Linked DNA regions of Peterkaempfera bronchialis. The protein of the gene in region 2 interacts with the protein of the main gene of each other region in a pairwise test. Links are inferred from orthologs where the notes say so. Each region holds a gene or a part of one and is shown on either strand. Other genes may lie near its edges.

Evidence for each region.
Region 1: the proteins of C7M71_RS03995 (region 2) and panC interact in binary tests that used the Escherichia coli proteins (3 or more experiments, as listed by UniProt). The link is inferred for Peterkaempfera bronchialis from one-to-one orthologs.

Annotation. Positions count from the first base shown.
Region 1 is NZ_CP031264.1:3,884,632-3,891,571, reverse strand. The notes cover bases 1,780-4,770. They hold panC (pantoate--beta-alanine ligase), read right to left. Parts: upstream 3,710-4,770; coding sequence 2,849-3,709; downstream 1,780-2,848. Other genes in these bases: C7M71_RS17235 (Rossmann-like and DUF2520 domain-containing protein), read right to left, coding at 3,706-4,665; C7M71_RS17250 (L-aspartate oxidase), read right to left, coding at 1,780-2,268. Also shown: nadC (carboxylating nicotinate-nucleotide diphosphorylase), read right to left, coding at 1-562; more of C7M71_RS17250, read right to left, coding at 601-1,779; C7M71_RS17230 (threonine aldolase family protein), read left to right, coding at 4,817-5,971; C7M71_RS17225 (response regulator), read right to left, coding at 6,000-6,692; C7M71_RS17220 (sensor histidine kinase), read right to left, coding at 6,752-6,940. UniProt on the Escherichia coli protein: Catalyzes the condensation of pantoate with beta-alanine in an ATP-dependent reaction via a pantoyl-adenylate intermediate.
Region 2 is NZ_CP031264.1:907,465-914,390, reverse strand. Bases 1,691-4,667 are described here. They hold C7M71_RS03995 (NUDIX hydrolase), read right to left. Parts: upstream 3,467-4,667; coding sequence 2,915-3,466; downstream 1,691-2,914. Other genes in these bases: C7M71_RS03985 (serine hydrolase domain-containing protein), read left to right, coding at 4,118-4,667; C7M71_RS32500 (NUDIX hydrolase), read left to right, coding at 3,576-4,067; C7M71_RS04000 (TetR/AcrR family transcriptional regulator), read right to left, coding at 2,122-2,865; C7M71_RS30495 (hypothetical protein), read right to left, coding at 1,691-2,082. In the rest of the region: C7M71_RS32505 (HAD-IC family P-type ATPase), read left to right, coding at 1-659; more of C7M71_RS30495, read right to left, coding at 541-1,690; more of C7M71_RS03985, read left to right, coding at 4,668-5,275; C7M71_RS03980 (GNAT family N-acetyltransferase), read left to right, coding at 5,290-5,793; C7M71_RS03975 (DNA-binding response regulator), read right to left, coding at 5,810-6,073; C7M71_RS03970 (glycoside hydrolase family 31 protein), read right to left, coding at 6,133-6,926.

The sequences.
Region 1 (6,940 bases), 3.0 Mb from region 2 along the record:
GGTTGACGCCGCCGCCGCAGCGCACCGCGTACTTCTCCAGGGCGCGCAGGCCCGGGGTGGTCTTGCGGGTGTCGCGGACCTCCGCGCCGGTCCCCTCGACCGCGTCGACCCAGGCCCGGGTGGCGGTGGCGACGCCGGAGAGGTGGCAGAGCAGGTTGAGCGCGCTGCGCTCGGCGGTGAGCAGGGCCCGGGTGCGGCCGCGTACGGTGAGCAGCACCTCGCCGGCCTCCACCCGGTCGCCGTCCTCGGCGTGCCGCTCGACCTCGAACTCGTCCTCGCACACCAGCGAGATCACGGCCTCGGCGACCCGCAGCCCGGCCACGATGCCGGCCGCGCGGGCGGTGAAGTCACCGGTGGCCTCGGCGTCGGCCGGCACGGTGGCGGCGGAGGTGACGTCCTCGCCGCCGGCCAGGTCCTCGGCCAGCGCCAGGGTGGCGATGTCCTCCACCTCGACCGGGTCCAGGCCGGCCTCGGTGAGCAGTTCGGCGAGCGCCGGGTCCAGCCCGCTCTCGTACTCCTCGCCCTCACCGCAGGCGCAGCCCTCGCCGCAGCCTCCGGCCATGGGCAGCTCTTCGTAGTGGTGGTCGTGGGACACGGTGCTCACTGCTCCTCAAGGGCGGTGACGGGGGCGCCGGTTGCGGCATCCAGGGTGGTGGTGAGGTGGCGGCGCCAGCGGAGGTCGTCCCGGTCGGGGAAGTCCTCCCGCCAGTGGCAGCCCCGGGTCTCCTCGCGCAGTGCGGCGGCGCCCACCAGGGCGGTGGCGACCAGGTGGAGGTTGGCCGCCTCCCAGGTCTCCACCCGGGGGTCGGCGGGCTTCTCCTCGGCGAGGTGGTCGCGGGCCTGGGCGGCCAGCGCCGCCAGGCCGTCGGCGGCGGCGCGCATGGAGGCGGCGGAGCGCAGCACGCCCGCGCCGGCCGTCATCAGCCGCTGGACCTCCGCGCGGGCCTCGGGGGCCGGCAGCGGTACGGCCCGGGTGCCGGAGGCGGCGGGGGTCCGCTCGGGCAGGTCGCCGGCCGCCTGCCGGGCGGCCAGGTCGGCGGTGATCCGCTCGGCGAAGACCAGGCCCTCCAGCAGCGAGTTGGAGGCCAGCCGGTTGGCGCCGTGCACCCCGGTGCAGGCCACCTCGCCGCAGGCGTACAGCCCCGGCACGGTGGTGCGGCCGCGCAGGTCGGTGCGGACGCCGCCGGAGGCGTGGTGGGCGGCGGGGGCGACCGGGATCAGCTCGGTGACCGGGTCGATGCCATGCGAGCGGCAGGAGGCCAGGATGGTGGGGAAGCGCTGCTCCCACATCTCGGCACCGAAGTGCCGCCCGTCCAGGTACATGTGGGCGGCGCCGGTCTCCCGCATCCGGCGCATGATGCCCTTGGCGACGATGTCGCGCGGCGCCAGTTCGGCCAGCTCGTGCTGCCCCACCATGAAGCGGACGCCGTCCGCGTCCACCAGGTGGGCGCCCTCGCCGCGGACCGCCTCGGAGACCAGCGGCTGCTGGCCGTGGGCGTCCGGGCCCAGCCAGAGCACGGTGGGGTGGAACTGCACAAACTCCAGGTCCGCCACCTCGGCCCCGGCGCGCAGCGCCAGCGCCACGCCGTCGCCGGTGGAGACGGCCGGGTTGGTGGTGGCGGAGAAGACCTGGCCCATGCCGCCGGTGGCCAGCACCACCGCGCGGGCGAGGATCGCGCCCACGCCGTCGCGCTGCCCCTCGCCCATGACATGCAGGGTGATCCCGGCGGCGTGGCCGTCGGCGTCGGTGAGCAGGTCCAGCACCAGGGCGTGTTCGACCACCTCGATGGCGGGGTCGGAGCGGACGGCGGCGACCAGGGCGCGGGATATCTCGGCGCCGGTGGCGTCCCCGCCCGCGTGCGCGATCCGGCGGCGGTGGTGGCCGCCCTCACGGGTCAGCAGGATCTCGCCGTCGACGGCGGTGTCGAAGGCGGCGCCGGTGGCGATCAGGCGGCGGACCGCGTCCGGGCCCTCGGTGACCAGGACCCGTACGGCGTCCTCGTCGCACACTCCGGCGCCGGCGACCAGGGTGTCGGCCAGGTGCTGCTCGGGGGTGTCGCCCTCGCCGAGGGCGGCGGCGATCCCGCCCTGCGCCCAGCGGGTCGAGCCGTCGTCGAGCATCGCCTTGGTGACCACCATCACCCGGCCGACGGCGGCGCGGGCACGGAGCGCCGCGGTGAGGCCGGCCACGCCGGAGCCGACCACGATCACATCGGTCGTGGCGGTCCAGCCGGGGGCCGGGGCGGTCAGTCGGTGGGTGGCAGGCATGGGTGATCGGCTCCGTGTCAGTGGGCGGCGGTACGGGCCGCGCCGTGTTCCACGTCACCGTACGCCTCCGGCTCGGAGGGGTTTCCGGGGGCCGGGAGGTGAACGGGGGCGGTGCGGAGGGTGTCCCCGCGTACGGTGCCGGTGCCGGGGACGGCCTCGGCGGGGTCGCCGCCCGTCCCCGTGATGCGGTTCTGCGCGTCCACGAAGACGACCCGGGGCCGGTGGGTGCGGGCCTCGGCGTCCTGCATCTGCCCGTACCCGATGAGGATCACCAGGTCGCCGGGGTGCACCAGCCGCGCGGCGGCGCCGTTGATCCCGATCACCCCGCTGCCGCGCGGACCGGCGATGGTGTACGTCTCCAGCCGGGCGCCGTTGTCGATGTCGACGATGTGGACCAGCTCGCCGGGCAGCAGGTCGGCGGCGTCCAGCAGATCCTGGTCGACGGTGACCGAGCCGACGTAGTGCAGGTCGGCCTGGGTCACCGTGGCACGGTGGATCTTTGACTTCAGCATGGTGCGGAGCATGGGTCACGCCTCCAGTGATGAGTGCATGCCGTGGGTGGCTCTGGACGTGGGTGGCTCTAGAAGTGGATCCGTACGTTGTCGATCAGGCGGGTGGCGCCCACCCGGGCCGCGACCGCCAGGACGGCCTCCCCGGTGTGGTCGTCGGCCGCCTCGGTGAAGTCGGCGGGGTCGATCAGCGCGAGGTAGTCCAGCACCACCGGGGGTGCCGCCTCGGCGGCGGCGTCCAGCACCGCGCGGGCCGCCCGCCGGACGGCGGCCGGTCCTCCGGGCGCCGCCGCAGCGCCGGTGAGCAGCGCCCGCGACAGCTCGCGGGCGGAGATCCGCTCCACGGCCGACAGATAGCGGTTGCGGCTGGAGAGCGCGACCTGGTCGCTCTCCCGGACGGTGGGCACCCCGACGATCTCCACCGGGAAGTTGAGGTCGACGGCCATCCGGCGGATCACCGCCAGTTGCTGGGCGTCCTTCTCGCCGAACCAGGCCAGATCGGGCCGGATGAGGTGCAGCAGCTTGGCCACCACCGTGCACACCCCGTCGAAGTGGCCGGGCCGGGAGGCGCCCTCGTACCGCTCCCCCATCGGACCGGCCGCGATCCGCACCTGCGGCTCGCCGCCCGGGTAGACCTCCTCGACGGCGGGGGCGAAGACGATGTCGGCGCCCGCCGCCTCGGCGAGCTCCACATCGGCGTCCAGGGTGCGCGGATAGCGGTCCAGGTCCTCGCCGGGGCCGAACTGCAACGGGTTGACGAAGACGGTGACCACCACGGTCCCGGCGGCGCCGACCCGCTCCCGGGCGGCCCGGATCAGCGCGGCATGCCCCCGGTGCAGGGCGCCCATGGTCATCACCACGCCGCGCTCGCCGTCACTCGCCGCCAGCCGCTTCCGCAGCTCCCGGCCGGTGTGCAGCAGCTCCGCCATCATGCGTCCTTCCGGTCGTCGGCCAGCACCCCGAGCAGCGCCTCCGCCGCGTCCGCGCGGAGCATCCCGGTGGCCAGCGCGCGGTCGGCGGTGGCCCGCGCCATCGCCCGGTACGCCTCCAGCGCCTGCGGCGAGACCCGGCGCAGCTGGTCAAGGTGCTGCCGTACGGTGCCCGCGTCGCCGCGCGCCACCGGGCCGGTGAGCGCTCCGTCGCCGCTGCGCAGGGCGTTGTCCAGGGCGGCGCCGAGCAGCGGGCCCAGCATCCGGCCGGGCTCGGCGACCCCGGCGGCGCGCAGCAGCTCCTGGGCCTGGGCGACCAGGGTGACCAGGTGGTTGGCGCCATGGGCGAGCGCCGTGTGGTAGAGCGGCCGGACCTCCTCCGGCACCCACTCGGGCTCGCCGCCCATCTCCACCACCAGCGCCTCGGCCACCGGCCGCAGCTCCTCCGGGGCGGTCACTCCGAACGGGCAGCCGGCCAGCCGGGCCACGTCCACCGAGGTGCCGGTGAAGGTCATCGCCGGGTGCAGGGCCAGCGGCAGGGCGCCGACCCGGAGGACGGGCTCCAGTACGGCGACCCCGTGGGCGCCCGAGGTGTGCACCAGGATCTGCCCGGGCCGCACCGCGCCGGTGGCGGCCAGGCCCGCCGCCAGGTCGGCCAGCGCGTCATCGGGGACGGTGAGCAGCACCAGGTCGGCGGCGGCCAGCACCTGAGGGGGCGTCACCAGGCGGACGCCGGGCAGCAGGTTCTCGGCGCGGCGCCGGGAGGCGGCGGAGACCCCGGAGGCGGCCACCACCCGGTGGCCGGCGAGTTGCAGCGCGGCACCGAGCGCCGGGCCCACCCGCCCGGTGCCGACCACGCCCACGGCCAGCCGGGCGGGCCGGTTGCCGGGGTCGGTGGGGTCGCCGAACTCGAAATCGGGCAGCCCTGCGGGGTTCACCCCGTCGTCGGGTTGGTTCACGGCTCTGATCCGACCTTCATCCGTTCCAGTCCTCTTCGGGTACCGGACGTACCCCGCCATGGTACGGAAGTACCGCCTCACGGCCACCCCGCCCACCTGTGGCGGGGCGCACACGGCCCGCCCGGCTCCCCGGGTGAGGCATGATCCCGCCATGGACGAGGAGCGGAAGAGGCGGGCCGCGCTGCTGCGCGGCTGCGCCAAGGTGTTGTCGCAGGGACGGCCGCAGACCATGCGGGAGCGGCTGGCGGAGCTGGCGGGCGCGGGCGGCGAGCTGTTCGGCCCGGACGGCGTTGACGGTCTGGACGGTCTGGACGGCCTGGACGGTCTGCCGGACGTCTACGGCGACGGGCCGGTGGCCCGGCTGGAGCAGCGCACGGCGGAGCTGCTGGGCTTCGAGGACGCGGTCTTCTTCCCCACCGGCACCATGGCGCAGCAGGTGGTCCTGCGCTGCTGGGCGGAGCGCACCGGCAGCCGCACGGTGGCGATGCACCCGCTGGCCCACCCGGAGGTGCATGAGCGGCAGGCGTACTCGGCGCTGAGCGGGCTGCGCAGCATCTGGCCGACGACCGCGCCACGGCTGCCGACGGCGGCGGAGGTGCGGGGGCTGGACGAGCCGTTCGGGACGCTGATGCTGGAGCTGCCGCTGCGGGACGCCGGCTTTGTGCTGCCGTCCTGGGAGGGGCTGTGCGGGGCGGTGGACGCGGCGCGCGAGCGGGAGGCGGTGGTCCACTTCGACGGGGCGCGGCTGTGGGAGTCCCCCGGCCACTTCGGGCGGACGCTGGCCGAGGTGGCCGGGCTCGCGGACTCGGTCTATGTGTCGTTCTACAAGTCGCTGGGCGGCCTGTCGGGTGCGGCGGTCGCCTGCTCGACCGAGGTCGCCGCGCAGTGCCGGGCCTGGCGCCACCGCTACGGCGGCCAGCTGTTCCAGCAGTGGCCGGCGGTGCTGGCCGCGCTGCTGGGGCTGGAGCGGGAACTGCCCCGGCTGCCGGAGTACGTCGCGCACGCCAAGGTGGTCGCGGCGGCACTGTCCAAGGCGTTCTCCGAGGCGCCCGGGGCCAGGGTGCACCCGGAGCCGCCGCACACCCACCAGTTCCAGCTGTGGCTGCCGCACTCGGCCGAGGCGCTGAACGCGGCCGGGACGCAGCTGGCGGAGGAGACCGGGCGGGCGCTCTTCGGCGGCTGGCGGGAGTCGCTGCTGCCGGGGCTGTCGATGACCGAGGTGACGGTGGCGGCGAGCGCGCTGGAGTGGTCGCCCGAGGAGGTCGCCGAGGCTGCGGCGGAGCTGCTGGAGCGGCTGCCCCGGTGACCCCGGACCGCCCGGTGGCGGCCCCGCGTCAGACGGGGCCGCCGGCCCGGACCAGACCGGTCTCATAGGCGAGTACCACGGCCTGCACCCGGTCGCGCAGCCCCAGCTTGGCGAGGATGCGGCCGACATGGGTCTTCACCGTGGCCTCGGAGAGGGTCAGCCGGGCGGCGATCTCCCCGTTGGACAGGCCCTGCGCGACCAGCAGGAAGACCTCCCGCTCCCGCTCGGTGAGCCGGGCCAGGGCGGGGGCGTCGGCGGGGCTGTGCGGGCCGGGCAGCACATCGGCGAAGCGGTCGATCATGCGGCGGGTGGTGGTCGGGGCCACCACCGCGTCGCCACCGTGCACGGAGCGGATCGCGGCGACCAGTTCGGGCGGCGGTACGTCCTTGAGCAGAAAGCCGCTGGCCCCGGCCTTGAGCGCGGCGAAGGCGTACTCGTCCAGGTCGAAGGTGGTCAGTATCAGCACCCGGGGCGCGTTCGGCCGTGGGTGGCCGCCGGGGTCCAGGCAGATCCGGCTGGTGGCCTCGACCCCGTCCATCCGGGGCATCCGCACATCCATCAGGATCACATCCACCTCGGCGCCGCCCTCCAGCACCTCCAGGGCCTGGAAGCCGTCGCCCGCCTCGGCGGCGATCCGGATGTCGCCCTGCGACTGCAGCACCATGCGGAAGCCGGTACGGAGCAGTTCCTGGTCGTCGACGAGCATCACACGGATGGTCATGGGCGGCGGCTCTCCTCGGGGTTGTGCTCGGTGGGGGGGTCGTGGGTGGGGGTGCGCGGTCAGGCGGCGGTCACGGTCTTGAGCGGCAGGACGGCGCGAATCCGGAAGCCGCCCCCGGGGCGTGGCCCCGCGTCCAGCCTGCCGCCCACCATGCCGACCCGCTCCCGCATGCCGATCAGGCCGTGGCCCTGCCCGTCGGCGCCGCCCCGCTCGTACAGCTCGGCTGCGGAGCCCCGGCCGTCGTCCTG
Region 2 (6,926 bases):
CCGCGCCCGATCCGAGGCTGATCCTCGATGCGCTGGCCGAGGGGCGCTCGCTGTGGGCGAGCGTACGGGACGCCGTGGCGATCCTGGTGGGCGGCAATGCGGGTGAGATCGCGTTCACGCTGGTGGGGACGGCGGTGAGTGGGCGGGCTCCGCTGAGCACCCGTCAACTGCTGGTCGTCAATATGCTCACCGACATGCTGCCCGCGCTGGCGGTGGCGCTGACGCCGCGCGGTGCGGGGGAGGAGGACGGGGAGGAGGACGGCGGCGGGCCGGTGCAGGGGTTCACCGGGCCTGAGGTGGGGCGGGTGCTGGCGGTCCGAGGGAGTGCCACGGCGGCGGCGGCGCTGGTGGCCTGGCAGGTCGGGCGGGTCAGCCGGGTGCTGCCGAGGGGTGGGCGGCGGGCTTCCACCATGGGGCTTGCGGCGTTGGTCGGGGCGCAGTTGGGGCAGACGTTGATCGGGCGGTGGCGGAGTCCGCTGGTGCTGGCGACCTGTGCGGTCTCGGCGGCGGCGCTTGTCGCGGCGGTGGAGGTGCCGGGGGTCAACCGGTTCTTCGGGAACACGGCTCTGGGGCCGCTGGGGTGGGGCGTGGTGGTGGGGTGTGCGGTGGTGGCGACGGTGGGGGCTGCGTTGGGTGGGCGGGTGCTGCGGCGGGGGTGAGGCGTGGTTTGTTGCGGGTCGTGGTGCGGGGTTGTGGTTGGGGTTGTGTGGGCTGGTGCGGGTGTCGGCCGGTCCGGGGTGGGGGGTCCCGGGCGTCCGGTGCTCGCCGGTGTCCCCCTGCGCTCGTTCCTCGCTTCGGGGGAACCGGCGGCATCCTCCTGGGTGCCCGGGACCCCCCACCCCTCCCCGTCCGCCACCCTCCGCCCGTGGGGGAAGGTCTGTGGGTGCGTGGCTGGGGTGGGTGGGCTGGCGAAGCTCTCGGGTCCGGTGCCCTGGCCCCGCTGCTGGTTGTCTGCCTCCGTCTGCTCGGAGGGGTTAGCTCCAGGGGTCCCAGTCGGCGGGGGGATGTGGACGGGGGTGCCCTTGCCCTTGGTGGGTTGGGGGGTTCGGGGGTGGTGGGGGTGCCGCCCCAGGGGTCCCAGTCGGCGGGGGGATGCGGACGGGGTGCCCTTGGTGGGTTGGGGGTCTTCGGGGGTGGGGGTGGGCCGGGCCAGGCGATTTCGATGCTGTGGAGGATCCCCGCGAAGGCGGCGGCGTACAGCTCCCAGTCCTGCTCGTGGGGGGTGCTCAGCTGGAGGGCGAGGACCTGGGTGTCCGGCAGGGGGATCAGTGCGAGGGCGGCGGCGGTGCCGATGAGGCGGCGGCGGCCGTCGGTGGAGAGCTGTGCGGGTACGGGGGTGGTGCGGGCTTCGACGAGTACGGTGGCCGGGCCGCAGGGGAGTTCGACCTCGCGGGCCTCGGTGGGCGGTTCGGCGGCCGGGATGACGGCGGCGACCAGGGAGGCGGTGCTCTCGCGGCCGGCGAGGTCGAGTCGGCAGAGCCCGGCGAAGAAGGTGCCGGCGGCGCGGGCGGCGTCGGTGGTGGCGGCGGTGACGGTGGCCCAGTCGCGGCGGGCGGTGCCGGGGGCGCCGGCCAGGACCTCTTCGGCGGTTTCGATGAGGTGGGCGGCCAGGGCGTCGGCGTCGCCGGGGACGAGCAGGGGGTGGAAGACCGCGGGGATGGCGAGGCGGACCCGGACGCCGGGGTGTCCGGGGTCAGGTGCGGGCCGGGGCGGTCGGTGGGGTGGTGAGCGGGGGAAGGCGGGGCGCGGGTCGGCGGGGGCCGGCTCGGCGGTGACGGGGAGGTGGAGGGCGTCGGCGGTGGGTTCGGGGCCGGGGCCGAGGCGTTCCAGGATGCGGCGGACGGCGGCGGCGCCGACGGGGGCGGGCGGTTGGGCGGTGGAGGTCCAGCCGATGACCGCGCCGGTGCCGGGCAGGATGTGGCGCTCGTCGGTGGTGATCGCGGGGGAGAAGAGCGGGGTGCGGCCGGTGGGGGTGGTGAGTGAGGCTGCGGGGTGCAGCCAGCCCCGTCCGGAGAGGAGGGCTTCGGAGACCGCGTCGACGGTTGCGGTCACTTGGTTGGTGGCGTCACCGTTCCCTGGCATGGTGCTCCCTCGCGCGATCGGTGAGGCTGTTCTACCAGATCAGCGGTCGGCCGTCAGATGGCGGGCGGAGGCGGCGACTTGGGGGTCGGCGAGCAGTCGGGTCAGCTGCCCGAGGAGGCTGCCGGTGGGGCCGGTGGGGGACTCCGCGGCGAGGAGGTCCCGGAAGGCGGGGAGCAGACCGGGGTCGTGCGAGACGGTGACGGTCAGGGCGGCCACGAACTCCTGGACCAGCCGGAGTTGGAGTTCCTCGCGGGGTATGGAGCGGTCCGCCAGCCACTCCAGGGCGGTGATCTCCGCAGTGGCGATCCAGGTCCGGACGGTGAGGCGCAGCCGGGGGCCGGGGGCGTCGATCGCCAGGTGGGAGAGGATCTGGTCGTGGGCGGCGCGGCGGACCTCGTCGATCACTGCGCCGGTCCACGGGCTGGCGGCGACCGAGCCGCCGCGCAGCAGGGCGGCGAAGCCGGGGCCGTGGTCGTCCACGAAGTCCAGGTAGCGGCCCATCACCCGGTGCAGGCGCTCGGAGAGGGGGCCTTCGGGGGGTTCGTGGAAGCGGCGGGAGAGCTCGTCGGCGGCGCGGCGGAGGGCCGATTCATAGAGGCTCTGCTTGCCGGGGAAGTAGTGGTAGACCAGCGGGCGGGAGGCGCCGGCGGCGGTTGCTATGTCGTCGATGGAGACCTCGTCGGGCGAGCGGCGGCTGAAGAGGTCGAGGGCGACTTCGATTAACTGCTCGCGGCGCTCGTCCACGCTGAGCCTGCGGCGGGGGGCGCTGGTGCGGGTGGCCATGGGGATCACCCTAACCGGCGGCTGGGTTGACTTATTGACATGTTCACAGCTAAGTTTCCTGTCGGTCCCGGACCGCGTCCGCACCCCCCGGCGGACGCGGTCCGGCCACCTCCTGGTAGCGGCGCCACGCCTCCAGACCGTCGGCGACGAACGGCCAGCGGGTGAGGCGGTCGCGGACCTCGTCCTCGGTCAGGAAGGCGTGCCAGTCGACCTCTTCGACCTGCGGGTGCACCGGGCCGGTCCAGCGGGCCTCGTAGACATCGCACCACCAGGAGTGGTCCGGGGACTCGAAGAGGAACTTGAACAGGTGGGCGGGCCGGATGCCGGAGACGCCCAGCTCCTCCTCGGCCTCGCGCACCGCCGCCTCCGCATAGGACTCGCCGGCGCCCACCACACCGCCGACGAAGAGGTCGTACATCAGCGGTGAGAAGAGCTTGGTCGCGGTGCGGCGGTGCACAAAGATCCGGTCCTCGGCGTCGCGGCAGAGGATGAAGACGCAGCGGTGCAGCAGCCGCCGCCGGTACACCTCGCCGCGCCGGGCGGTGCCCACCACGCGGTCCTGCTCGTCGACGATGTCCAGGATCTCCTCGGCCGGGTCCATACGGGCAATCCTCTCAGTCCTGGAAGCGCACGGACACCTCGGCGGCCGCAGCACAGCCGGGACGTGAAAGAGTCGGCGCGGAAGACCGCCGCCGCACGGAGGGCCGCCCATGCCGGTCAAGCACGCCACCGCCAGTGTCTATCTGTTCGCCCGGATCGGTGGAGGCTGGCGGCTGGGCATGATCGAGCATCCTCGGCTCGGCGGGGTACTGGTCCCCGGCGGGCATGTGGAGGCGGATGAGACCCCGGCGGAGGCGGCCGTACGGGAGCTGCGCGAGGAGACCGGGCTCACCGCGCGGTTCCTCGCCCCGCCCGGCTGCGCCCTGCCGGACGGCTACCCGCACCGGGCGGTGCCGCCGCCGTGGTGGACGGTGGAGATCCCGGTGCGGGGGGACAACCACCTGGCGGAGCCCCATGTGCATGTGGACCACCACTACCTCGCCGTCGCCGACCACCCGGACCGGCCGGTCGGACCGGCGGAGCACCCGCTGCACTGGGTGACGGCGGAGGAACTGCCCGGTCTGGAGACGCCGTTGGACGTGCGGGTGCTGGGGGCGGAGCTGTTCGGGCGGATCGGCGCGCTGGCGGAGCGGCGGCGCTGATTTCGGCGGCGGGGCACAATGGCCCGCGGTGTCCGAGGTGGAGGTGTGCGGTGGACATACAGGGTGAGGTGGCCGAGGGCTACCAGCCGGTACGGGAGGCTTTCGCCCGCAACTTCAGCCATCACGGCGAGGTGGGCGCGGCCTTCGCGCTCCAGGTGCGGGGCCGCAGGGTCGTGGACCTGTGGGGCGGCGAGGCCGCCCCGGGGGTGCCGTGGAGCGAGGGCAGCGCGCAGGCGCTGCGCTCGGTGACCAAGGGCCTCACCGCCGCCTGTGCGCTGCTGCTGACCCAGCGCGGCCAACTGGACCTGGACGCCCCGGTGAGCACCTACTGGCCCGAGTTCAAGGCCGCGGGCAAGGAGCGGGTGCCGGTGCGGTGGCTGCTCTCCCACCGGGCCGGGCTGCCCGCGCTGGACACCCCGCTGCGGGTGGCCGAGGTGCTGGCCTGGGAGCCCGCCGTGGAGGCGGTGGCGGCACAGGCCCCCGCCTGGGAGCCCGGCACCGCCCACGGCTACCACCCGTACACCTTCGGCTGGCTGGTCGGGGAGGTGGTGCGCCGGGTGAGCGGGCGCAGCGTGGGCCGCTGGTTCGCCGAGGAGATCGCCGGGCCGCTCGGCCTGGAGTTGTGGATCGGGCTGCCCGAGGCGGAGCGCCACCGGGTGGGGCGGCTGCTGGAGGTGCCCGCGCCCCGGGTGGGCGGGCTGCGGATGCGGACCAAGCGGTCGGTACGGGAGGCGTACCGGGACCCGGCGTCGCTCACCGCGCGGGCGTTCGGCTCCGTCGAACCGGCGCTGGACCTGGACGACCCGGCCGTCCGGGCGGCCGAGATCCCCGGCGCCAACGGCATCGGTACCGCCCGCGCGGTGGCCGGCTTCTACGCCGCGCTGGCCGGCGCCGCCGAGGACCCGCTGTTCGGGGCGGCGGCGCTGGCGGAGGCGATGGGCCCGGCCTCCACCGGGCCGGACCGGGTGCTGATGGTCCCCACCGTCTTCGGGCACGGCTTCTTCCGCCACGGCCCCACCTCGCCGATGGCCTCCCCCGCGTCCTTCGGCCACCCGGGCCGGGGCGGCTCGCTGGGCTTCGGCGACCCGGAGCTGGGCCTTGGCTTCGGCTATGTCACCAACGGCATGCAACCCGGCGTGACCGGTGACATCCGCTCCCGGACGCTGATCGATGCTGTGCGCAACTGCCTTGTCGGCAGGGCGAATTGACGTAGGCTCAGCGCGTGCTCGAAGAGACGATCACCCATCTGCGGATGACCGCCCCCGACCAGCTGCGGCCCGGTCGGCCGGTGGAGTCGGTACGGCTGCGGCCGACGGAGGACGCGGCGCTGGTACGCACCCTCCAGGACCGGATGGCCGCACCGCACCGGTGGCCCGGCCCCGCCGGCTCGGACCGGGAGCAGTGGCCGGTGCACCCGCTGCGCGGGCGGTGGCTGGTGGCGGACGGGGCTGAGCCTGTCGGGCTGGTGGAGTTGGCGGCGGGCCCGGACGGCCGTACCGAACTCACCGCCTTCGGCCTGGTGCCCGAGCGGGTCGGCCAGGGCCTCGGCGGCCATACGCTGACCCTGGCCGTCCGGCTGGCCTGGGAGTTCCGCCCGCAGGGCGGCCCGGTACGGGGCGTGCGGCTGCACACCTCGGACCTGGACCACCCCCATGCGCTCCCGAACTGCCTCGGGCGCGGGTTCCGCCGGTACGGGGTGGAGGTACGGCAGCGCACCGGAGGGTAGGGCGATGTCGTGACCGTCAGATGAGGCCGCGCCGGGCCGCCCAGACGGCGGCCTGGAGCGGGGTGCGGACGCCGATCCGGTCGCACAGCACCCGGATGCGGCGGCGCAGGGTGCGACTGGAGGTGCAGAGCCGCCGGGCGATGGCGTCCAGCGGCAGGCCGTCGGCCAGCAGGAGCAGCAGCCGCTGCTCCTCCGGGGCCAGCAGGCCGACCGCCGGCTGCGGGGCGGGGGGCGCGGCGGCGCCCTCGTGCGGTACCCGGTGGAGCGTTGCGCTTTGCATCTCGGCCTCCTTGCCGTCGCTGTGACCAAGGGTGGTGCAGCCCAGCCGTGACCCTGCCGTCACTCCTCTTCGGTGATCGGCAGTTCGGCGCCGTCCCGCAGGAAGAGCGGGATGCGTTCCAGCGGCGCCTCGGCGACCACCGTGCGGCCGCCCTGGTGCTCCTCGCCGGTCCAGGCGTCTCGCCAGCGGGCCCCGGCGGGCAGGTACACCTCGCGGCGGTCCGCGCCCGCCTCGGCGACCGGCGCGACCAGCAGGTCCGGGCCGAGCAGGAAGGAGTCATCGGCGGTCCAGGCGGCCTCGTCGCCGGGGAACTCCAGGAAGAGCGGCCGCATCGGCGGCACCCCGGTCTCCGCCGCCGTGCGCATCTGCGCCACCACATAGGGGCGCAGCCGCTCGCGCAGCAGCAGGTAGGTACGGAGGATGCGGTAGGCGTCCTCGCCGTACGACCAGACCTCGTTGGGCCCGCCGGTCATCTCCGGGGAGAGCCGCATCTTGGGTTCCCGGTAGCCGTGCAGCCGGAAGAGCGGGCAGAAGGCGCCGTACTGGAACCAGCGCACCAGCACCTCGCGGTAGGCCGGGTCGTCCGGGTCGCCGCCGTGGAAGCCGCCGATGTCGGTGGTCCACCAGGGGATGCCGGAGAGCATCACATTGAGCCCGGCCTTGATCTGGGCGCGCATCGTGGCGAAGTCGGTGCCGATGTCGCCGGACCACAGGGCGGCGCCGTAGCGCTGGGAGCCCGCCCAGGCGGACCGGTTGAAGGTGACCACCTCGGGGTCGCCGGCGGCGAGCATGCCCTCGTGGAAGGCGCGGGAGTTCTCCCGGGGGTAGAGGTTGCCGACCTCCAGGCCCGGCC